Regions from separate parts of the Vogesella indigofera genome, predicted to be linked through region 2. Evidence: predicted binding sites of a transcription regulator. Region 2 holds the regulator's gene; each other region holds the start of a gene.

Region 1 (5,956 bases), on a different contig from region 2:
CCACCATATAGATGTGCGGCACAGCGCTGAACTGGATGCCGCCCAGCATCAGCGCCAGGCCGCCGACGATCGGCCACATGCCCAGCAGCACCGAGCGCCCCAGCGCCAGGCGCTCGGTGAGCAACACCAGCGCGAAATTGCCGGCGATCAGGCCGCCAAACACCGGCAGCTGCCACAGACCGTATTCGACGGTGCTCATGCCGAGGTCTTCCACCAGCAGCACCGGCGACAGCGCGATCCAGCCCATCAGCGGCATCGCCAGCAGCGGGATGCACAGCAGCGACAGCACGAAGCGGCGGTCGGCGAGCAGCGCCAGATAATCGCCACCCATGCGGCGCAACGGTGCGCGCGTGCGGCCAACGTTGACCGTTTCCGGCATCTTCCACCACAGCCCGATCAGCGCCAGCAGCGACACGCCGGCGATGAACAGGAAGCAGCTGCGCCACGGCGCGAACTCGATCAGCGCGGCGCCAGCCAACGGGCCGACCATCGGCGCGATCAGCGCCACGTTGGCCATCAGCGCGGTGACCTTGACCGCGGTCTTCTCCTCGAACGCCTCCTGCACCGCGGCGTAGCCGACGGCGTTGATGAAGCACAGCCCGACGCCCTGCAGCACGCGCAACGCCATGAACGCCTCGATCGAGGTCACCAGATAGGTGGCGAGGCAGGCGACGATGAAATAGACCACCCCGCCCAGCAGCACCGGACGGCGGCCGATGCGGTCGGACAGCGGCCCGGTCAGCCACGGCATCAGCGCGCCGCCGAGCAGGAAGGCGGTCATCGCCATCGGCACCCATTCAATGCCGACGCCGAACTCCTGCACCACGCGCAGCATCGCCGGCTGCGCCATGTCGTTGGCGATATAGACCGCAAATTCAAACAGCACCAGCGCCAGCGGGAACAGCATCCGCGCCGGGGTCAAACGGGAAATCTTGGTGAATTCAGACAAAACGTAACCTCGGGAAAACCACAACGGCGCAGTCTGCCACCCTGCGCCGGTTCAGAAAAAAGGCGTCGATTCTACGCCGAATCAGCCACTTACACCAGCAAATATGTCTATACAGCCACCATGACAAAAAAGTAAGCGCCACACTGCGGCCAACGTTGGCCGCAAGCGCGACCGACAGCGCATGCACGACGCCGGCGCAGCGCTTATCATGGCGGCTGCGGCCAAAACGGCGGGCAAGCCTGTTCGCCCGCGGCAAACCCGATTAAAATAGTCGGATATTCACCCCACTCAAGATCACCATCATGCTTTCCCGACTCGGCAAACTGTTTGGCGTCCATGGCGACGCCGCTTCCCGGACTACTGACATGGCCCTGACCGACACCGACATTCTCGATGCCATCGCCGACCTGATCGACGAAGACACCCACAAGCCCTACCGCAAAGGTGTCAGCGTGCAGCAAAACGATGCCGCCCACCTCAATGTGCGCGTGGCCCTGCCCTACCCGGCCAAAAGCCGCTTCGCCGCCATCGCCGAGCTGTTCCGCGAGCGGCTGGCGCCGCTGGCCGGCGAGCGCAAGCTGAGCATCGACGTGGTCAGCGAGATCACCAGCCACTCGGTACAGCGCGGCGTGCCGCTGCTGCCGGGGGTGAAGAACATCATCGCGGTGTCGTCCGGCAAGGGCGGCGTCGGCAAGTCCACCACTGCGGCCAACCTGGCGCTGGCGCTGGCGGCGGAAGGCGCCTCGGTCGGCATTCTGGACGCCGACATCTACGGCCCGTCGCAGCCCTTGATGATGGGCCTGCAGGGCCAGAAGCCGGAGGTGATCGACGGCAAGCTGGTACCGCTGCCGGCGCACGGCGTGCAGACGATGTCGATCGGCTACCTGGTCGACGAGGACCAGGCGATGGTGTGGCGCGGCCCGATGGTGAGTCAGGCGCTGCAGCAGTTGCTCAACGACACGCTGTGGAACGAGCTGGACTACCTGGTGATCGACATGCCGCCGGGCACCGGCGACATCCAGCTGACGCTGTCGCAGAAGGTGCCGGTCACCGGCGCCATCATCGTCACCACGCCGCAGGACATCGCACTGCTGGATGCCAAGAAGGGGCTGAAGATGTTCGAGAAGGTCGGCGTGCCCATCCTCGGCATCGTCGAGAACATGGCCATGCACGTGTGCAGCAACTGCGGCCACGAAGAACACATCTTCGGCCACGGCGGCGCCGACAAAATGAGCGCGCAGTACGGCGTCGACGTGCTCGGCTCGCTGCCGCTGGATCTGGGCATCCGCTTGGCCACCGACGACGGCTGCCCGACGGTGGCGGCAGCGCCGGACAGCGCGCTGGCGGCACGCTACCAGCAGATCGCGCGCAAGGTGGCGGTCAAGGTCGGCGACAAGGCACGCGACTTCTCTGGTAAATTCCCGAAAATCGTCATCCAGAACAGTTAATCCCTCATGATCGGCATGTTTGATTCCGGCCTAGGCGGCCTTTCGGTGTGGCGCGAGCTCACCGCCCAGCTTCCCGACGAACCGGTGATCTACCTTGCCGATCAGGGCTATTGCCCTTACGGCGGGCGCAGCGACGACGAGCTGATCGCCCGTGCCGAGCTGATCGCCGACTACCTGCTGGCACAGGGCGCCACCCTGCTGCTGATCGCCTGCAACACCGCCACCAGCGCCGCGGCGCGCCATCTGCGCCAGCGCCACCCGGCGCTGCCGATTGTCGGCATGGAGCCGGCGATCAAACCGGCGGCGCTGTCGACGCAGAGCGGCAAGATCGGCGTGCTGGCGACGCAGGCTACGCTGCGCGGCGAGAAATTCCGCCAGCTGGCGGCACAGCTGCACGATCACGCCGAGATCTACAGCCAGGCCGGCACCGGCTTTGTCGAGCTGGTGGAAAGCGGCGAGCTGGACAGCGACAACGCCCGGCGCACCGTCGCCGCGGCGCTGGCGCCGCTGCTGGCGCACAACGTCGACCACGTGGTGCTCGGCTGCACCCACTACCCGTTCCTGGCGCCGCTGATCCGTGAGCAGCTGCCGCCGCACATCGACATCATCGACCCCACCGACGCCGTGGTGCGCCAGACGCTGCGCCTGCTGCAGCAACACCACTGCCGCAGCGGCCCACAGACGCCACCGCAGTACCGCTTCGTCACCACCGGTGACGATCACAGCATGCAGCGATTCCTGCGGCAGATCCTGCAGCGCGACGACCGCGTCGAGGCCCTGCAACCGGCCTGAGAGCGTGTTCACGATCGCGTGCGCTCTCACCAAGACCGGGCGAAAACGACTGCGGAGGCGGCGTTTATCCGGATAGAGACAAGCATGCCGCAGCCGCAGCCAACACCGCATCGCCCATCGCGATGAAGTCGCAGCAGATCGTGAACAGGTTCTGAGGCTGCGGCCAACGTTGGCCGCAGCACGCACCAATACCGCACATCCATCCGCACCAAATCAAGGCAATCGCCGCCATCCGCACCAACGGCCAGCACAAGGCATCGTCATGACGCCTTGATGCACAAGGCTGGCGCCCGCTGGCACCATTTTTGCAAGAAAGCGCCCCAATCACAGGCATTCGTATCCGCAGCCCGCCGTGCTGCACCACGGATACGCACCATTGGAGCGCAGGCATGACGGAAACAAGTGCAAACGACGTATTGTTCTTACTGATCGGGGCCATTCTGGTGCTGGCGATGCACGCCGGCTTCGCCTTTCTGGAGCTGGGCACCGTGCGCAAGAAAAACCAGGTCAACGCCCTGGTCAAGATCCTCACCGACTTTGCCATCTCGGCGCTGGCCTACTTCTTTGTCGGCTACGGCGTCGCCTACGGCGTGCACTTCTTCAGTGACGTCAGCCACATCAGCCAGGCCAACGGCTATGAACTGGTGAAGTTCTTCTTCCTGCTGACCTTTGCCGCCGCCATTCCCGCCATCGTCTCCGGCGGCATCGCCGAGCGCGCACGCCTGCACCCGCAATCGGCGGCCACCTTCCTGCTGGTCGGACTGGTGTATCCGTTCTTTGAAGGCATCGTGTGGAACGGCCACTTCGGCATCCAGGACTGGCTGACGGCCAACTTCGGCGCGCCGTTCCACGACTTTGCCGGCTCGGTGGTGGTTCACGCCGTCGGCGGCTGGATCGCGCTGGCGGCAGTGCTGCTGCTCGGCGCCCGCCGCGGCCGCTACACCAAGGAAGGCCGCGTCAGCGCCCACCCGCCGTCGTCGATCCCCTTCCTGGCACTGGGCGCCTGGATCCTGATCGTCGGCTGGTTCGGCTTCAACGTGATGAGCGCGCAGAAGGTCGGCGGCATCTCCGGGCTGGTGGCGGTCAACTCGCTGATGGCGATGGTCGGCGGCACGCTGACCGCGATGTGGGCCGGCCGCGACGACCCCGGCTTTATCCATAACGGCCCGCTGGCCGGACTGGTGGCGGTGTGCGCCGGCTCCGACGTGATGCACCCGCTGGGCGCGCTGGTCACCGGCGGCGTCGCCGGCGCCATGTTCGTGTACCTGTTCACCCTCACGCAAAACCGCTGGAAGATCGACGACGTGCTCGGCGTGTGGCCGCTACACGGCCTGTGCGGCGCCTGGGGCGGCATCGCCGCCGGCCTGTTCGGCCAGCACTGGCTGGGCGGCGCCGGCGGCGTCAGCCTGGCCTCGCAGCTGATCGGCACAGCGGCCGGCATCGGCATCGGCTTTGGTGGCGGCTACCTGGTGTACGGCGTGCTGAAGAAAGTGGTCGGCATCCGCCTCAGCGACGAGGAAGAATTCAACGGCGCCGACCTGTCGATCCACAACATCACCGCCACCCCGGAACGGGAGAGCAACTGGTAGACGATCCTGATAGGAAACAATTAAGTCTGTCGGGAGACAATTAAGTCTGTCGGGAGACAATTAAGTCTGTCGGGCAGCTGCGAAGAAGGGGCTCAGAAGCCCCTTCCTTTTTTGTGTGGCTGCGAACGGCTCTTGAAGTAGACAGAATTCTGTAAAGCGAGCTGATGTGCTGAGCAACCAACTACATCAGGGACCTGTATGTCAGAAGTAGTACGGAGGGTTCGGGTTCCACGACCTTTTCTGCAGCACGTATGACTTATCCCTATTCCTGAAAGCTACGAAGAATTCAGAAATCGCAGGATATGAATCGGTGTCTGACTAGTGATGAGTACGAACGCTTCCCCATGAGCTTGTCGAGCGGAGCAGAAAACAGGCCTTCTGGAAGCTGATTTTCTCCTGGTCCTGCGTGGTGTTCATCATGCTCCTGACTCACCATGGCGCAGGCCGTACCCTGCTGCTGTTTTGTGGCCGGGTAGCTTGCTGATAGCCCTTGGTCTGGCCTCCGGTATGGGCTACCTTGGCATTGTGGGAACATTCTGAAACGGAGGCGGCCATGCTTGAGCTTGAAGAACTGCACGACGTTGGTGGGGACAGGATCATGGTTCACGCCCGATTCGATGGCGTCCCTGTTCACTTCCACATTGATGCTGAAGCCGTAGATGATTTTCTCCAGATTGAACAGCTGGGCATTGCCCATTCAATCCGGGAGCTGGCTGACAACTGGAATCGCTTTGTCCCTCGGCTTGAACCGTTCATCGCTCGAAGAGAGGGGCACGACTTCCTGGTCACTACAGAGCTGCTCAACCCTTGATTAAGGGGAGTGTCGCCTATGGGCTGGTCTGCAGGGCCACGGGCTGACTAATGGCCATCCATCTTCCTGCCGATCAATCCAGTGAGGAAGGCAAACGGGTCTGTCCCGGTCCTGGAGGGCAATGAGATAAGGCTGCTTTCTCACAAGCTGCTGCCGATGCCATGAAATATGACTTACGGCGGCTTCGGCCGAGCTTCAGATGAATTCGCTGCAATCAAGTATGGCCACCATCACTCCAAGGGGCTAAGTGTGGCCATCTGAGAGGGAGCACGTCGAGAACACGAAGTTGGGCTTGCAGGTGGCGAGCGGACCAGAAGCAGATCACCAGCTCCAAATGGCAGGTGGGGTCCAGGCAAAACAAAGCCCT
Region 2 (5,956 bases):
CACCATCAACCGGCTGACGGCGAAGCGCTTCGACGCCCAGGGCCGGCCGCAGCAGTACCTGCAGGCAGCCCAGATGTGGCAACTGCCGCGCAATCCGAATGTCTATCTCAGCAAGCCGCGCATCGAAGTCTTCCAGCAGGGCATCCCCGACTACACGGTGACGGCCGCGGCCGGGCGCTACCACAAGCAGCAGAAAACGGCGGACTTCAGTGATAATGTGCGCTGGGAACGCAAGGCCACCGCCGCCGCCCCGGCCATCCTGCTGCAAACCTCGGTACTGCATGTCGACACCGTCGCGCGCAGTGCCAGCAACCGCGCACCGCTGGTGGCCGACTACGGCACCTCGCAACTGAAATCGACCGGCTTCATTTACCAGCAGGACAGCGGCCAGCTGAACCTGCTGTCCAACGTAAGGATTACCTATGCGCCATAGTGTGCTGATCGCGCTGACCGCCCTCGTGCTGAGCGCCCCTGTCATGGCTGAAAAGGCCGACAGCGAAAAACCGATCGAACTGTCCGCCGACCGCGGCTCGCTGGACCAGAAGAAAGGCGTGACGGTATGGGAGGGCAATGTCGTGGTGGTACAGGGCACGCTGAACCTGAAAGCGCAGCGCGTGACCGTGACCCGCGACGCGCAGGGCAACCAGCAGCTGCAGGCGCAGGGCAGCCCGGTCACCTTCCGCCAGAAGGTCGACGGCAGCAATGAATATGTCGAGGGCAGCGCCAGCAACGTCAACTACAACACTGCGGCCAACCTTGCCACCCTGACCGGCAACGCCCGCGTCAAGCGCGGCCAGGACTCGGTCAGCGGCGCCGTCATCGTCTACAACACCGCCACCGAAACCTACCAGGCCAGCGGCGGCACCGCCGCCAGCGGCACCAGCGGCCGCGTGACGGTGATCCTGCAGCCCAAAGCACAGGGTACGCCATGACCCAGAGCCAGCTTTCCATCCAGCACCTGAAGAAGACCTTCAAGAAGCGCACCGTGGTGCGCGACGTGTCGCTGGAGATCGCCAGTGGCGAGGTGGTCGGCCTGCTCGGCCCCAACGGCGCCGGCAAGACCACCAGCTTCTACATGGTGGTCGGGCTGATCGCCGCCGATGCCGGCGAAATCCGCCTCGACGGCCAGACCATCACCCACCTGCCTATCCACCAGCGCGCGCGGCTCGGCCTCGGCTATCTGCCGCAGGAAGCGTCGATCTTCCGCAAAATGACGGTGGACGAGAACATCCGCGCGGTACTGGAGATTGCCGGTCTGAAGGGCGAGGAGCTGGAAAACGAGCTGACCCTGCTGCTGGACGACCTCAACATCAGCCACCTGCGCGACAGCAACGCGCTGGCGCTGTCCGGTGGCGAACGCCGCCGCGTGGAAATAGCCCGCGTGCTGGCCACCCGCCCGCGCTTCATCCTGCTGGACGAGCCGTTTGCCGGCGTCGATCCGATCGCGGTGATCGACATCCAGAAGATCATCGCCTTCCTCAAGGAACGCGGCATCGGTGTGCTGATCACCGACCACAACGTGCGAGAAACGCTGCGCATCTGCGATCGCGCCTACATCATCTCCGAAGGCAGCGTGCTCGCCTCCGGCCTGCCGGAAGCGCTGGTGCTGAACGAACAGGTCCGCCAGGTGTATCTGGGCGAACACTTCCATCTGTAAGCCATGAAACAGACCCTCCAGCTCAAAACCAGCCAGCAACTCACGCTCACCCCCCAGTTGCAGCAATCGATCAAGCTGCTGCAGATGTCGACGCTGGACCTCAGTACCGAGCTGGAGCGCTACCTGCTGGAAAACCCGCTGCTGGAACGTGCCGACAGCGACAGCCACGACGAGCCCGACAGCCCGTTGCCGGTGCTGACACCCGGCGGCGACACACCGGTGACGGACAGCGGCAGCGAGGCGGAGCGGCCGGAAGCGGACAGCAGCCGTGACGACGGCGAACTGCTCGGCGACTGGGGCAGCAGCGGGAGCGGCAGCAGCCGCAACGATGACGACGACGAATTCGACCCCATTCTCAACACCCCGTGCCGGCCGTCGCTGCGCGAGCACCTGACCGCGCAGATGGGCGAAACCCAGCTCAGCCAGCGCGACAAGGCGCTGATGTCGCTGCTGATCGACGAACTGGACGACGACGGCTATCTGCCGACCTCGCTGGACGACATCGCCGCCGAGCTGCCGCTGGAGCTGGAAGTGGAAGGCGACGAACTGGAGTGCCTGCGCAAGCTGCTGACCCAGTTCGAGCCGACCGGCATCGGCAGCCGCAACCTCACCGAATTCCTCAGCCTGCAGCTGCAGCAACACGCGGCACCGGCCGCGGTGCGCCAGCTGGCGCTGGACATGGTGCAGCAGCACCTGCCGCTACTGGGCAACCGCGACTTCACCAAGCTCAAGAAGCTGCTCGCCATTGACGAGCAGCAGCTGAAAACTGCCCACGCGCTGCTCGCCAGCCTGCGGCCGCGCCCCAGCAGCGGCTTCGATCAGGGCGAGACCCACTACGTCGCCCCCGATATCCTGGTGGTGAAGCGCCAGCAGCGCTGGGTGGCGCGCCTCAACCAGGGCACGCTGCCCAAGCTGCGCGTCAACCAGATGTATGCAGGCATGCTACAACAGAAGGGCAGCAGCCATAATCTGGGTGGCCAGCTGCAAGAGGCACGCTGGCTGGTAAAAAACATTCAACAACGGTTTGACACCATCCTGAAAGTGGCAGAATCTATTGTTGACAGACAGCAAGCGTTCTTTGAACAAGGTGAAGTGGCCATGCGCCCGCTTATCCTGCGAGACATCGCGGAAGAACTCGGTCTGCATGAGTCAACCATCTCCCGTGTCACCACGCAAAAATACCTGCTGTGCAGCCGTGGCTTGTTCGAACTCAAATATTTCTTTGGCAGTTCGGTCGATACTGACAGTGGTGGCGAGTGTTCCGCCACCGCGATCAAGGCACTGATCCGGCAGATCATTGATGCGGAAGACCACAACAAACCGCTGTCTGACAGCGCCATTGCAGACAAGCTGATCGCACAAGGTATTCAGGTTGCAAGACGTACCGTAGCCAAGTATCGTGAAGCCATGCAGATCCCGCCGGTCAGCCAGCGCAAGAATTTTTAGGTTGTTCATAACAAGATCGCCATGCCCAGTCCGGATATGGCACCAACAGAAGGAGTTAGGGTATGAACCTCAAGATTACCGGCCTCCACCTCGACGTTACCCCGGCGCTTCGTGACTACATCGAAAGCAAACTGGAACGCATTACCCGCCATGTCGATAATGTGATCGGTGTCAACGTGACACTGTCTGTCGACAAACTGGTACAGAAAGCCGAAGTCAATGTTCATCTGGCAGGCAAGGACATCCATGCCGAAGCCACCGAAGCGGACATGTACGCGGCCATCGACCTGCTGACTGACAAACTGGATCGTCAGGTACTGAAATTCAAGGAAAAACAGGTCGAGCATCGCGCACCGGTACCGCAAGAGCAAGCGTCGCTCTGATCAGGATTTGCTGAACAAAAACGGATAATGCAAGCGCTGCTTGCTTATCCGTTCTTTTTTTGGCTACCGCTTTTTCTCCTGACGATCATCCTGCGCTTTCCGCTATGGTATTCCGTGGACTCGGCGTAGAATGGCCCTCGATTTTTTCGGGCAAATGGCATTATGGGCTTGATCAGTAAAATACTCTCCGTGGACAACGTCATTGCTGACATGGACGTTTCCAGCAAAAAACGACTCTTTGAACAAGTCGGCCTGATGGTCGAAAACAGTCACGCCATCGCGCGCAGCGATGTCTTCGACAGCTTGTTTGCCCGAGAAAAACTCGGCTCCACCGGCCTGGGACAAGGCGTCGCCATCCCGCACGGCCGCATCAAGAGCCTGAAGGAAGCCACCGGCATCTTCATCCGCCTGAAGGCACCGATTCCGTTCGATGCCCCCGATGGCAAACCGGTCTCGCTGCTGTTCGTGCTGTTGGTGCCGGAACAGGCCACCGACATCCACCTGCAGGTGTTGTCCGAGCTGGCTCAGCGCTTCTCCAGCAAGGCGCTGCGCGAACAGATGAACGATCCCGCCTGCGATGCGCAGAAGCTGTTTGAACTGATTTCCGACACCCCAGACCATGCCTAATATCAGTGTTCGCCGCCTGTACCAGGACAATCAGCACAAGCTCAACCTGAGCTGGGTCGCCGGCCGTTCCGGCTCCGACAACCTGATTTCGAATGATGAACAGCGGCCAACCCAGGCACTGGTCGGTCACCTCAACTTCATCCACCCCAACCGCGTCCAGGTCCTTGGCCTCGCGGAGGTGGAATACCTGAACAAGCTGGAGCAGGCCGCTGCACGGACCGCCCTCGACCAGCTGTTCCACCGCACCATGGCGGTGGTGATCGTCGCCAATGCACAGCCGGTACCCAACCTGCTGCGCGACTACTGCCAGAGCCACAATGTGCCGCTGATGAGTACGCCGCTGGAAAGCCCGTACCTGATGGACGTGCTGCGCATCTATCTGGCGCGCGCGCTGGCGGTATCCACCGTGATGCACGGCGTGTTTCTCGACGTGCTGGAAATCGGCGTGCTGATCATGGGCGATTCGGCGATGGGCAAGAGCGAACTGGCGCTGGAGCTGATCTCGCGCGGCCACGGCATGGTTGCCGATGACGCGGTCGAGCTGTACCGCATCGGCCCGGAAACGCTGGAAGGCCGCTGCCCGGCGCTGCTGCGTGACTTCCTCGAAGTGCGCGGTCTCGGCATCCTCAATATCCGCACCATCTTCGGCGAAACCGCGGTGCGTCCGAAGAAGGTGCTGAAGCTGATCATCCACCTGATGAAGGCCAACGACCAGGCGATGCAAACGCTGGACCGCCTCAACATCCAGTCCGAGACGCAGGACATCCTTGGCGTCACCGTGCGCAAGGTGATCCTGCCGGTGGCCGCCGGCCGCAACCTGGCGGTGCTGGTCGAGGCTGCGGTGCGCAACTACATCCTGCAGCTGCGCGGCATCGACAGCACCCGCGAATTCATCGATCGCCACACCAACCTGCTACGGGACCAGGAACATGCAGCTGATTCTGATTAGCGGCCTGTCCGGCTCCGGCAAGTCGGTTGCCCTGCGCCTGCTGGAAGACAACGGCTACTACTGCGTCGACAACCTGCCGGCCACCATGCTCACCGACGTGGTGGCGCTGTACAGCGAACAGGGCTACCAGCATGTCGCCATCAGCGTCGATACCCGTTCCGCGCCAACGTTGGCCGCATTGCCGGAGGTGATGGCCAGCCTGAAAGCGATGCGGGTCGACGTGCGCCTGATCTATCTGGAAGCCACCACCGAAGTGCTGGTGCAGCGCTTCTCGGAAACGCGGCGCCGCCACCCGCTGTCCGGCAACGGCCTGACGGTGGAGGAGTGCATCCGCCTCGAACGCGAGATGCTGGAGCACATCCACGAGCTGGGCCACCGCATCGACACCAGCCACCTGTCCGCCAACGCGCTGCGTGCCTGGGTCAAGGTACTGGTCGACGCCGGCGCCGACTGCCTGACCCTGGTGTTCGAATCGTTTGGCTTCAAGCACGGCCTGCCGCTGGACGCCGACTTCGTGTTCGACGTGCGCTGCCTGCCCAACCCCTACTACGAGGTCGCGCTGCGGCCGCTGACCGGCCAGGACGAGGCGATCTGCCGCTTCTTCGAGGGCGAAGCCAGCGTGGCGCAGATGCTGGCCGACATCCGCCAGTTCCTGCAAAACTGGCTGCCGCGCTTCCGCCAGGACAACCGCAGCTACGTCACCGTCGCCATCGGCTGCACCGGCGGCCAGCACCGCTCGGTCTATCTCGCCGAACAGCTGGCCAAGGCCTTTGCCGGCGAACAGGTCCTGCTGCGCCACCGCCAGCTGCCCGCCAAAAAATAAGCCGGCCATGTTCAAGGCCGGGGACTATCTGGTGCTGCTGGCACTGTGCGCGCTGTTGCTGGCCGCCTTCC
Region 3 (5,956 bases), on a different contig from region 2:
TGCTGCGCGTCAGCGATACGGCGTTGAAAGCATCTTCGAAATGCTCATTGACGATTTGTCAATTCCGCTTCCTCAGCTGCTTTCGCCTTGTCTCGCTTTAGCTCGCGAGATCGTAAGTCAGGTTCCAAGGGAGAGTTGCCAGTAGGCCACGTCCAGCCAGCGGCCGAACTTGCGGCCAACCTGTTCGAACAGTGCTACCTGCTTGAAGCCCAGCGCGCGGTGCAGTGCGTCGCTGGCCGGGTTGGGCTGCGCCACGCCGCCGATTACCGTGCGCAGGCCCAAGGCAGTCAGCCGTTGCAGCAGCTCGCGGTACAGCAGCTTGCCCAGCCCCTGGCCGACGGTGGCCTGGCGCAGGTAGACGCTGGCCTCCACGCTGTGGCGGTAGGCTGGGCGCGCGCGCCAGCGGCTGGCGTAGGCGTAGCCGAACAGCTCGCCGTCCTCGGTCTCGGCCACCAGCCACGGCAGGCCCTGCGCCTGGGTGCCGGCGATACGCTCGGCCATGTCGCTGACACTCACCGGTTTTTCCTCGAACGAGATGGTGGTGTACTCGATGTACGGGTTGTAGATGGCGCAGATGGCGGCGGCGTCGGCCGGGCTTGCCTCGCGGATGATCAGCTCGCTCATGCTGCCTCCAGGTAGGCGCCGTGCACCGCCGCGCCCAGCGCGTGGATCTGGCTGAGGAACTGTGTCAGGTAGGCGTGCAGGCCGGCGCCAAGAATGCTGTCGATCTGGTCGTAGCTCAGCTCGGCATGCAGCGTGGCGGCCAACCTTTTGGCACGGTGGCCGGTGTCGCCCTGGATGCGCGGCAGCAGCTCGGCGATCTCGTCGACGCAGGCGCGCAGCGAGCGCGGCACGTCCGGGCGCAGGATCAGCAGCTCGGCCACGCGCCGCGCGCTGAGGCTGTCGCGGTACAGCTCGTGGTAGGCCTCGAAGGCGCCCAGCGAGCGCAGCAGCGCGCCCCACAGGTAGAAATCCGCTGCGCTGTCGTCCAGCTCATGGCCCACCAGGTGCGACTTCACGTCGATCAGCCGCGCGGTGTTGTCGGCGCGTTCCAGGAAGGTGCCAAGGCGGATGAAGGAAAACGCGTCGTTGCGCTGGATGGTGCCGTAGGTGGTGCCGCGGAACAGGTGCGAGCGCTCCTTCACCCAGTCGAAGAAGCCGGCCAGCGGTCGGCCTTCGGCCGCCATCTGCCGCGCTTCCAGCCAGCTGGCGTTGATGTTCTCCCACATCTCGCCGGTGATCTTGCCGCGCACGGCGTGGGCGTTTTCGCGGGCGTATTTCAGGCAGCTGATGATGCTGGCCGGGTTGGCCGCATCGAAGGTCATGAAGTGCAGCACGTCGGCAGCGGCAAGTTGCGGGTGGCGGGCGCGGCAGGCGTCCAGCGCGCCGGTGGTGGCCAGCGCGGCGGCAATGTCGGCGCCGCCGCGGGATTGCGGCAGCAGCGACAGGCTGTGGGTCACGTCCAGCAGGCGCGCCAGGTTTTCGGCGCGCTCCATGTAGCGGCTCATCCAGTACAGCTGGGAAGCAGTGCGCGAGAGCATCATGATCAGTCCTCCAGAATCCAGGTGTCCTTGGTGCCGCCGCCCTGCGACGAATTCACCACCAGCGAGCCTTCCTTGAGTGCCACCCGCGTCAGCCCGCCGGCCACCATGCTTATCTCGCGGCCGGAGAGTACAAAGGGGCGCAGGTCGATGTGGCGCGGCGCGATGCCGGCCTCCACGAAGGTGGGGCAGGACGACAGGCACAGCGTCGGCTGCGCAATGTAGTTGCTCGGGTCGGCGAGGATGCGCTGGCGGAAGTCCTCGATCTCGGCGCTGCTGGCGGCCGGGCCGATCAGCATGCCGTAGCCGCCGGCACCGTGGACCTCCTTCACCACCAGCTCGGCCAGGTTGTTGAGTACGTGGTCCAGCTCCGCCGGGCGGCGGCACATCCAGGTGGGCACGTTCTGCAGCAGCGGCTCCTCGCTCAGATAGAAGCGGATCATGTCCGGCACATAGGGGTAGATGGACTTGTCGTCCGCCACGCCGGTGCCGATGGCATTGGCCAGGATCACGCCGCCGCTGCGGTATACCGACAGCAGCCCCGGCACGCCCAGCATGCTGTCGGCGCGGAAGGCCAGCGGGTCGAGGAAGGCGTCGTCGATGCGGCGGTAGATCACGTCCACCTGCTTGTGGCCGGCGGTGGTGCGCATGTACACGCGGTTGTGCTTCACGAACAGGTCCTGGCCTTCCACCAGCTCCACACCCATCTGCTGCGCCAGGAAGGCGTGCTCGAAGTAGGCGCTGTTGTGGTGGCCGGGGGTGAGCACCACCACGGTGGGGTTTTCCGCCAGGCTGGCGTGGCGCAGGGTGTTCAGCAGCAGGGTGGGGTAGTGCTGCACCGGCGCCACCGCGTGGCTGGCGAACAGCTCGGGGAACAGCCGCATCATCATCTTGCGGTTTTCCAGCATGTAGGACACGCCGGAGGGCACGCGCAGATTGTCTTCCAGCACGTAGAAGTTGCCGTCGTTGTGGCGGATCACGTCCACGCCGGTGATGTGCGCATAGATGCGGTGCGGCAGGTCCAGCCCCTGCATCGCCGGCTGGTACTGGCTGTTGGAGAACACCTGCTCGGCCGGGATGATGCCGGCCTTCACGATGTGCTGCTCATGGTAGATGTCGTGCAGGAAGGCGTTCAACGCGGTGACGCGCTGGCGCATGCCGGCTTCCAGCGTGCGCCAGTCGCTGGCGGGGATGATGCGCGGCACGCTGTCGAACGGGATCAGCCGCTCGGCGCCGGAATCGTCGCCGTACACGGCGAAGGTGATGCCGACGCGGTGGAACATCAGGTCGGCTTCGGCGCGCTTGCGGGCCAGGGTCTGCGGCGACTGCGAGTGCAGCCAGTGGGCAAAGTCGCGGTAGTGCGGGCGGATACCCCCGCTGGCGAGCAGCATTTCGTCATAGTGGTGCGCTTCGGGCAAGGTCAGTGCATGCATGGCGCGGTCTCCTGCTGTTCATCGTCATGAGCAGTTCAGCAAGCCGCGTGCCAGTGTTTGCCCTATCGAAACGTGCATTACGCCACGGCAGCCTGCACCGCAATGATGCAGGCATCGGTGGCGCCGCAAATCATGTGTCATGGTGGTGCGCCATGCCCCGTTCGCGTGCCGCGCCGGCCGCAACGACAGCGCTTGAAACGTTGCTGGCATGCTCTTATGCTGCTGCTCACGACATTAAGATAGTGCCATGCCATGCACGCTTCCCCTGTTGCGGCCAACCTTGCCACGCCGGCCGATCCGCTGGCCGCCTGCGACCACGCCTTGCCGCTTGCGGTGCTGTTGCAGCGCTCGCCGGCCCGCTGGCAGCTGATGCTGGCCTGGCTGCTGTCGCTGGCGCTGTCTCTGTGGCTGGGCGTGGTCGAACTGTACGCCGGCTGGTACGGCTACAGCGTGCATTTTGGCGAGCTGGATTTCGTGATCAGCATCTACCCGCCGCTGACCATCGCCACCCTGTGGGTGTTGTGGTTCGGTTACGCCTGGGGTGCCAGCCTCGCCTATCTGTCCACCTTGCTGGTCGCCTACCTGTCCGGGCTGCCACTGGGCTGGGCCTTGCTGTTTGCCTGTTCCAATCCGCTGGGGCTGCTGGTGATGTCGCTGGTGTACCGTCACGTCAAGGTGCGCTATGTGCCGTCGTCGCTGCCGGCCACGCTGTTCTTCGTCACCATCTGCTTCATCTCCGCCGTGTCCAGCGCCACCGGCTCCTTCATCTGGAGCTACAGCAACAAGCTGTCGGCGATGGGCGCCTTCGCGGTGTGGCAGGGCTGGTGGTCGGGCAATTTCCTGCAGACGGTGCTGACCTGCGGCCCGTTGTTGCTGCTGGGCACGCCCGCGGTGCTGCGTTGGCGCGAGCAACGTTGGCCGCAGCGCGCCGCCGCGGCACCGGCGCAGCGCTGGGTGGGGCTGGTGGCGGTGTTTGCGTTGTGTGGCGTGCTGGGCTTCCTGTGGCTGTCGTTCTGGCTGGCGGACCGCAGCGTGGCGGCGCAGGTCGGCGACAGCGCGCAGGCGTGGCAACAGCGTGCGATGCTGTATCGCGATTCGGCGATGGCGGTGTACTGGGTGCTGTCGGTGCTGATGCTGGCGCTGGTGTTCCTCGGCTACCGCTTCTTCCGCCAGCGCACGCTGCAGCTGCAGCAGGCGGCGCAAAGCGTGGCCTTCGAGCGCGACTGGGCGCTGCAGCGGCAGCAGGAAGCGGAACGTGCGCATCAGGCGCTGCAGACGCTGAATCGCGAGCTGGCGGTACGCATGGCCGAAGTGGAGCAGCTGCAGCAACAGCTGCAGGAACAGGCGCGGCGCGATCCGCTGACCAAACTGTATAACCGTCGCTATCTGCACGAGCGGCTGCCGGTCGAACTGCAGCATGCCAGCCATCTCGGGCAGTCACTGTGCCTGGTGCTGATCGACCTCGACCACTTCAAAGCGGTCAACGACCAGTACGGCCACGCCATGGGCGACGCGGTGCTGAAGGCGCTGGCGACGCTGTTTGCCGGCCGCCTGCGCGCCGCCGATTTCGCGGTGCGCTACGGTGGCGAGGAGTTCTGCCTGGTGCTGCCCGGCTGCGACATCGTCGGCGCCGCCGCCTGCGTCGCCGAGCTGCAGCAGGCCTACGCCGGCTGCCGCGTGGCCGGCGACAGCAGCGCATTGCAGGGGCTGCAGTTCTCCGCCGGCATCGCCAGCTATCCGGCGCACGGCAGCGACGAGGAAGCGCTGCTGCGCGAGGCCGACGCCGCGCTGTACCAGGCCAAGGCCGCCGGCCGCAACTGCGTGCGCTATCGCGGGTGAACCCCGGCTGCGCGGCGGACTTGCCGCCGCGCGCGCGGACAGGTACAACGGCGCTTTGCCACCCGTTTTCATTCGCTCATGAATCCATCCGATATCCGCGCCGCCGCCATCACCCTCGCGGCGCGCCGCCTCAGCGGCAGCCAGGGCCCGCTGCTGGCCGACGTCCAGGCGCCGCAGACGCTGGCCGACGCGCTGGCGATCCAGCAGGCCGTCTCCGGCCTGCTCAACGACGCCATCGGCGGCTGGAAGTGCGGCCTGCCGGACAGCGACAAGACCGTTGCCGCGCCGATCTACGCGACCACTATCCACGCCAGCAGCATACACAGCACCGCGCCGTGCCCGGTGTGGCTGCGCGACGGCGCGGTGCGCGTCGAGCCGGAACTGGCCTTCGTCTTCGACGGCGGCCTGCCGCTGCGCGCCGAACCCTACACCGAGGCCGAGATCCGCGCCGCCATCACCCGCGTGCATCTGGCGCTGGAGCTGATCGACAGCCGCTACCAGCCGGCGCCGAAGCCGTCGTTCCTGCAGTCGCTGGCCGACGGTCTGGTCAACCAGGGCCTGCTGCTGGGGCCGCAGGTCGAGCGCGACGCCGCCTTTGCGGCCACGACGTTGCCGCTGGTGCTGAACCAGGGAGAGCGCGAGGAAACACTGGCCGGCGTGCACCCGGCCGGCGATCCGCTGGCGCCGCTGTACTGGCTGCAGGGCTTCCTCGCCGCGCGCGGCGAGGCGATCCTGCCGGGGCAGGTGGTGATTACCGGCTCCTATGCCGGCGTACTGACGCTGGCGACGGACAGCGAGGCGACCCTGCGCTACGGCGAGCTGGGCCAGCTAAGCGCCTGTTTTAGCGCGAGATAAGGGCAGATGGCAGCGTGATCGCGTGTCGGCGGCCACTGCCAGTGTCTGGCACTGGATACAATATTTAAATTGCTGAAAGTTATATTAAAACTAATGTTTGCAATTTTGCGACATAAGAGTAATATGGTGCATCGCAGCGATTGACACAAACGAATGTATATTGTTCAATTGTGTACAACAACTTGATTAACGCCGATTTGAACACAGCTTGCGGGCGTAAAACAGCTAAAGCGTGGGGATTGTTTTATCAAACGATTCTCCCAATTTTCGATACCGAAGATTCCACGT
Region 4 (5,956 bases), on a different contig from region 2:
GTCACGCAGGCGAGCCATCGCCGCCAGCAGGCGCTGCACGCCCCAGAACGTCGCCAGCCGCAGCGCGGTCGGGTACACGTCGTTGGTGCTCTGCCCCATGTTGACGTGCTCGTTGGGGTGCAGGTACTGGTACTCGCCCTTGCCGTGGCCGAGGATCTCCAGCGCGCGGTTGGCGATCACCTCGTTGGCGTTCATATTGGTGGAGGTGCCGGCACCGCCCTGGATCACGTCGACCACGAACTGCTCGTGCAGCTTGCCGCCACGGATTTCCTCGCACGCCAGCACGATGGCGTCCTTGTGCACGGTACCGAGCAGGCCGAGCTGGTGGTTGGCCTGCGCCGCCGCCTGCTTGATCACCGCCAGCGCGCGGATCAGGTCGCCGTAACCGGCGATGGTCTGGCCGGTGATGGGGAAGTTCTCGATGGCGCGCAGGGTATGCACACCCCAGTAAACGTGGGCAGGGACCTCGCGGTCGCCGAGCAGATCGTGTTCAAGACGGGTAGCCATAGCGTGGTTCTTGTGTGGGGAAGGATGGCCGCCACTGTAGCGCCGCCGTGACAGCCCCGACCAATTCCGAATGGCGATGGGATGATGCAGGATTTGCATGATCGGCCATCATGTCGCCAACGCGCGATCAAAAACCAAGAACATGCGGCCAACCTTGCACCAAGGTTGGCCGCAATAGTGGGTTATGCCGCGCTACACCGCCGGATAGCGCGCCGCCAGCTGTTGCCACAGCGCATCCAGCGCCGGCAGCTCGCGCCGCGCGTCGCGGTAGACGCGGATCTCCATCGGCAGCGTCCACTGCTCGCCACCGGCAGCACACAACTGGCCGGCCGCCAGCTCGCGCTGCACCGCGCTGTGCGGCAGGAAGGCGACACCGTGCCCTTCCAGCACCATCGCCTTCAGCCCCTCAGCCATGTCGGTCTCGAAACACTGCCGCAGCGCGCACACCGCCGGCGCCCGCGCCAGGATCAGGTCGGTCATGCGCCGGAAGTAGGCGTTCGGGCCGTAGCCGAGGAAGGGCAGCGGTGCGGCACTACTGCCGGGCAGCTGCCACTGCGGCTGGCCGTCCGCCAGCGCGCGCGCGAACGGCCCCAGCGTCTCGCTGCCCAAGCGCAGGCCGGGATAGCGGCCGGCGCTCAGCTCCACCGGATGGCGCGGATGGTGGTAACACAGCAGCAGATCGGCATTGCCCTCCACCAGCGCCACCACCGCGTCGTGCACGTTGTGCGCCAGCAGGCGCCACGACACCTCGCCCAGAGCCGCGCGCTCGTCCGCCAGCCAGCGCGGCACGAAGCCGAACGACAGCGTGTGCGGCACCGCCAGCGTCAGCGTGGTGCCGTCCGCCGCGTGCAGGCCGCGCAGCAGGGTGCGGGTGCTGGACAGCTCGCCGACCAGCTGCCGCGCCTTGTCCAGCAGCAGCTCGCCGGCCGGCGTCAGCCGCGTCGGCCAGGTAGTGCGGTCGATCAGGTCGGCGCCCAGCCACTGCTCCAGCGCCTTGATGCGGCGCGAGAACGCCGGTTGCGTCAGGTGGCGCAATTCGGCGGAGCGGGTAAAGCTGCCAGTCTCGGCCAATACCAGAAAGTCTTCCAGCCAGCGGGTTTCCATAGCACACCTCCTGCAATGGCCAGCAGCGTAATCGCTCTGCCGGCCGCACGCAAAAAAGGTTGGCCGCATGATCGCTCATGCGGCCAACCTTTTTATCACCTCAACGGATGCGCCTCAGTCGCGCTCCAGCTCCCACAGTGCCGACTGCAGCGACTCCATGCGCGCATCCAGTGCGCTGCGGGCATCGGCCAGCGCCCGGTTGTAGATCGCCGGACCGATGCGCCCGGCGACAAACAGCAGCAGCGACTGCGCGTCGAACGCGCCCAGCTCCACCCCGAACTCGCTATCCAGCTGGCTTTGCAGCGCGGGGGCCAGCTCGGCAAGCTGGGCGTGGCTGAGGAAACGTTCGTCGCGACTCATGGCAAGACTCCGGAATGACACGCTGCCGCCGGGCGGCGGCAGCGCAAAACACGCAGTCTATCAGCCCTGCTTGGCAAATGCCGGCGTCAGCTCGATGTCCTTGCGGCCATCCTGATCTTCGTCATCGTCCACTTCCGGCAGCGCGGCAGTCAGTTCTTTCTCGCTTTTCGCCACCACGCAGGCGGCAATGGCGTTACCCAGCACGTTGGTCGCGGAACGGCCCATGTCCAGGAAGTGGTCGACGCCCAAGAGCAGCAGCAGGCCGGCTTCCGGAATGTTGAACTGCGACAGGGTAGCGGCAATCACCACCAGCGACGCGCGCGGCACGCCGGCGATGCCCTTGGAGGTCACCATCAGCACCAGCAGCATGGTGATTTCCTGCGACAGCGACAGGTCGATACCGTAGGCCTGGGCGATGAAGATGGCGGCGAAGGTGCAGTACATCATCGAGCCGTCAAGGTTGAACGAGTAACCCATGGGCATCACGAAGCTGGCGATGCGGTCGGAGCAGCCGAAGCGCTTCAGGCCTTGCAGGGTTTTCGGATAGGCGGCTTCCGAGCTGGCCGTGGTGAACGCCAGCAGTGCCGGCTCGCGCACCGCGCGCAGCAGCTCGATGACGCGGCCCTTCAGGAAGATGGCGCCCATGGCCAGCAAGGCCAGCCACAGCAGGCCCAGCGACAGGTAGAACTGCGCCATGAAGCTGCCGTAGGTGGACAGAATGCCCAGACCCTCTTTCGCCACCATGCCGGCAATCGCCGCGAATACCGCGAACGGCGCGAAGTTCATCACGTAGCCGGTAACCTTCAGCATGATGTGGGCCACCGCATCGATGGCGTCGATCAGCCCCTTGGCCTTGTCGCCGATGGCGGCGGCGCCGGTGCCGAAGAACATCGAGAACACCACGATGGCGAGGATCTCGTTCTTGGCCATCGCGTCAAACACGCTCTTCGGAATCAGGTGACTGATGAAGTCCTTCAGCGACAACGCACCCTTCTCGATACCGGAGCTGGCAGCCACATCCGGCAGCGGCAGGCCGAGGCCGACACCCGGCTTCAGCAGGTTGACCATGATCAGGCCCAGCGTCAGCGATACCAGCGACGCGGTCAGGAACCAGCCCATCGCCTTGGCGCCGATGCGGCCAACGGTAGCCGCGTCACCCATGCGGGCAATGCCAACCACCAGGGTGGAGAACACCAGCGGCGCGATGATCATCTTGATCAGGCGCAGGAAGATATCGGTCAGGATGGACAGCTGGTCGGCAAAGGCGGTGATCGCAGCAGGGCTGGATGCCAGCTCGCGGAAGAGGTAGCCACAGAAGATGCCCAGCACCATGGCGACGAGGATCATCTTGGTCAGACGGTTGAGTTTCACGGGGGACTCCATGCATATGAGGGTCAGTAATACTTCGTAGTACCGGGCGGGCCCGGTGCGCCGGCATCTAGGTGTGCCGTTGTCTGGGCTGCGATATAGCACGTGCCATGCCAGCCCCCGCCATTGCCAAGCCCATGATTTGCAAGGCAATAAATCGGCGGCACCGGCGACAGCAACGGCAAGCCGAACAGTCACCCGATCGGCATCCGGATTTCCGAACACCCTGCCGCCGTCGCGCGGCCATAAAAAAACCGCCCGTCATGGCCGGCATGACGGGCGGTTTGATGGCAGCGTTGCTTCAGTCGCCGCCGCCGGCCTGCGCCACCCAGTCGGCGGTGTGCGCCGCCGCCTTGAATTCGTGCACCACCTGTTGCAGCTCGGCAAAGGCGCGCGGCGCGTCCAGCGCGGCGCAGGCACTGCGCAACGCCGCCAAATGGCCGGCCAGCTGCGCCGGCGGCAGGTGGTACTCCTGCGCCCGCATGATGCGCGGATGGTCGGTGGCCAGCACGCCGTCGCCGATCAGCAGCTCCTCGTACAGCTTTTCGCCTGGGCGCAGCCCGGTGCAGCGGATCTCGATGTCGCCGTGCGGGTGGTAGTCGTCGCGCACCTCCAGCCCGGACAAGTGGATCATGCGCCGCGCGAGATCGATGATCTTCACCGGCTCGCCCATGTCCAGCACGAACACGTCGCCGCCCTCGCCCATCGCGCCGGCCTGGATCACCAGCTGCGCCGCCTCCGGAATGGTCATGAAGTAGCGGGTGATGTCCGGGTGGGTCAGCGTCACCGGCCCGCCACTGGCGATCTGCTGCTTGAACAGCGGCACCACCGAGCCGGAGCTGCCCAGCACGTTGCCGAAGCGCACCATCACGAAACGGGTGCGGCTGCCGGCGGCGTGGCGCGCCTGCAGCGTCAGCTCGGCCAGGCGCTTGCTGGCACCCATCACGTTGGTGGGCCGCACCGCCTTGTCGGTGGAAATCAGCACGAAGGTGGCGACGCCGGCGTCCTGTGCCGCCTGCGCGCAGCTGTCGGTGCCGAAGGCGTTGTTGACGATGCCGGCCACCGGATTGTGCTCCACCATCGGCACATGTTTATAAGCCGCCGCGTGGTACACCGTCTCCACCACGAACGCCTGCAGCACCGAGGAGAGCCGCGCGGTATCGGTGACGCTGCCCAGCACCGGCGTGCGCGCCACCGCCGGCGCCAGCCGCGCCAGCTCCTGGTCGATCGCGTACAGCGCGTATTCACTCAGCTCGAACAGCACGATGCGCGCCGGACGGTTTTTCACGATCTGCCGGCACAGCTCGGCGCCGATGGAGCCGCCGGCGCCGGTGACCATCACCACCTTGCCGCGGATGTTGGCCGCCAGCAGTTCCGGCTGCGGCGGCACCTGGTCGCGACCGAGCACATCGTCGATCTCCACCTCGCGCAACTCTTCCACCCGTACCTCGCCGGACACCAGGTCGGCCATCCCCGGCAGGCGCTTGATCGGCACGTGCAGCGTTTCCAGCTGCTCCAGGATCTGGCGGTGGCGGCCGCGGCTGGCCGACGGCATCGCCAGCAGGATCGCCTCCGCCCCGCTGTCCTGCAGCAGCTGCGGCAGGGTCAGCGGGTCGTGCACTGTCAGGCCACGGTAGGTGCGGCGCCACAGCTGCGGGTTGTCATCGACAAAGGCCAGCGGCCGGTATTCGCGCCCCTCGTGCAACGCTGCCATCAGCTGCAGCCCGGCACGGCCGGCGCCGTAGATGATCACCGGCCGCCGGGGCGCGTCCAGCGCGTCGATGCGGCGCACGATGCCGCGCAGAAAAAAGCGGCTGCCGCCGATGTAGGCCATCGCGAACACCCAGAAGATCACGATGGCGGTACGCGGAAACGGCGCGATGCCGGCCATCAGGATCACCGCCATCAGCAGCAGCACCGACAGCGACACGCCAACGAACACGGTGTACACGATGCGGTCATCCAGAAACTTCAGCACCGCGCGGTACAGGCCGAGCTTGATGAAGATGGGCAGCACCCACAGCGGCGGCACCGCGAAAATCCACAGGTATGGGTCCAGCTTCGGGTCCCAGTTGCCGCCCAGGCGCAGCAGCACCGCGCTCCACAGCGCCAGCGGCAGCAGCAACGCATCCAGCAGCATCAAGAGCGCCATCTTGTGGTGGCGCGAGAAGGACAGCAGTTTTTCCAGCATGTTGTTCCCAAGGTTGGCCGCAGACCGGGCCGAAAGCTCAGCGCGACACGATCTTCAGCAAGGTGGCGACGATGATCAGCACATCGCCCCACAGCGTGTAGCTGCGCGCGTACTGCACGTAGTAGTCCAGCTTCTGCGGCAGGATCGATTCGACATACATCTTCTCCGCATCCGCCGCTTTGCCGAGCAGCTCGTTCTCGTCGATCATGCGGATCGACGCCCAGTCGGTAATGCCGGGGCGTACCGACAGCACGATCGCCTTCACCGCCGCCGGATAGTGTGCCACGTACTTCGGCACCTCCGGCCGCGGGCCGACCAGGCTCATGTCGCCGAACAGCACGTCCAGGAGCTGCGGCAGCTCGTCGAGCTTGGTCTTGCGCAGCAGGCGCCCGGCGCGGGTGACGCGGGCGTCGGCGCCCACCGTCA

What was found. Region 2 encodes sigma-54, which starts transcription at its own class of promoters, with help from an activator protein. Its sites were predicted from a motif close to CTGGCACGCTTCATGCTT; they were not measured.
Region 1: a site for sigma-54 is predicted at 3,483-3,500, ahead of PQU89_RS01925 (ammonium transporter). Genes of this name have one in related genera too.
Region 3: a site for sigma-54 is predicted at 3,011-3,028, ahead of PQU89_RS13090 (circularly permuted type 2 ATP-grasp protein). Genes of this name have one in related genera too.
Region 4: a site for sigma-54 is predicted at 3,439-3,456, ahead of PQU89_RS16625 (dicarboxylate/amino acid:cation symporter). Genes of this name have one in related genera too.

Annotation. Positions count from the first base shown of each region.
Region 1 covers NZ_JAQQLA010000002.1:22,007-27,962, reverse strand. The annotation lists gene PQU89_RS01940 (MFS transporter) at 1-949, opposite strand, end outside; gene apbC (iron-sulfur cluster carrier protein ApbC) at 1,315-2,397, shown strand; gene murI (glutamate racemase) at 2,404-3,189, shown strand; gene PQU89_RS01925 (ammonium transporter) at 3,579-4,778, shown strand; gene PQU89_RS01920 (hypothetical protein) at 5,332-5,589, shown strand.
Region 2 covers NZ_JAQQLA010000012.1:115,568-121,523, forward strand. The annotation lists gene lptC (LPS export ABC transporter periplasmic protein LptC) at 1-433, shown strand, start outside; gene lptA (lipopolysaccharide transport periplasmic protein LptA) at 423-932, shown strand; gene lptB (LPS export ABC transporter ATP-binding protein) at 929-1,657, shown strand; gene PQU89_RS16255 (RNA polymerase factor sigma-54) at 1,661-3,103, shown strand; gene hpf (ribosome hibernation-promoting factor, HPF/YfiA family) at 3,166-3,486, shown strand; gene ptsN (PTS IIA-like nitrogen regulatory protein PtsN) at 3,649-4,113, shown strand; gene hprK (HPr(Ser) kinase/phosphatase) at 4,106-5,062, shown strand; gene rapZ (RNase adapter RapZ) at 5,043-5,885, shown strand; gene PQU89_RS16280 (NusG domain II-containing protein) at 5,893-5,956, shown strand, end outside.
Region 3 covers NZ_JAQQLA010000007.1:193,990-199,945, reverse strand. The annotation lists gene PQU89_RS13100 (arsinothricin resistance N-acetyltransferase ArsN1 family B) at 118-624, opposite strand; gene PQU89_RS13095 (alpha-E domain-containing protein) at 621-1,544, opposite strand; gene PQU89_RS13090 (circularly permuted type 2 ATP-grasp protein) at 1,547-2,974, opposite strand; gene PQU89_RS13085 (sensor domain-containing diguanylate cyclase) at 3,227-4,813, shown strand; gene PQU89_RS13080 (2-keto-4-pentenoate hydratase) at 4,892-5,668, shown strand.
Region 4 covers NZ_JAQQLA010000013.1:7,457-13,412, forward strand. The annotation lists gene aspA (aspartate ammonia-lyase) at 1-507, opposite strand, end outside; gene PQU89_RS16615 (LysR substrate-binding domain-containing protein) at 700-1,611, opposite strand; gene PQU89_RS16620 (DUF2164 domain-containing protein) at 1,726-1,971, opposite strand; gene PQU89_RS16625 (dicarboxylate/amino acid:cation symporter) at 2,032-3,342, opposite strand; gene PQU89_RS16630 (polysaccharide biosynthesis protein) at 3,641-5,530, opposite strand; gene PQU89_RS16635 (sugar transferase) at 5,568-5,956, opposite strand, start outside.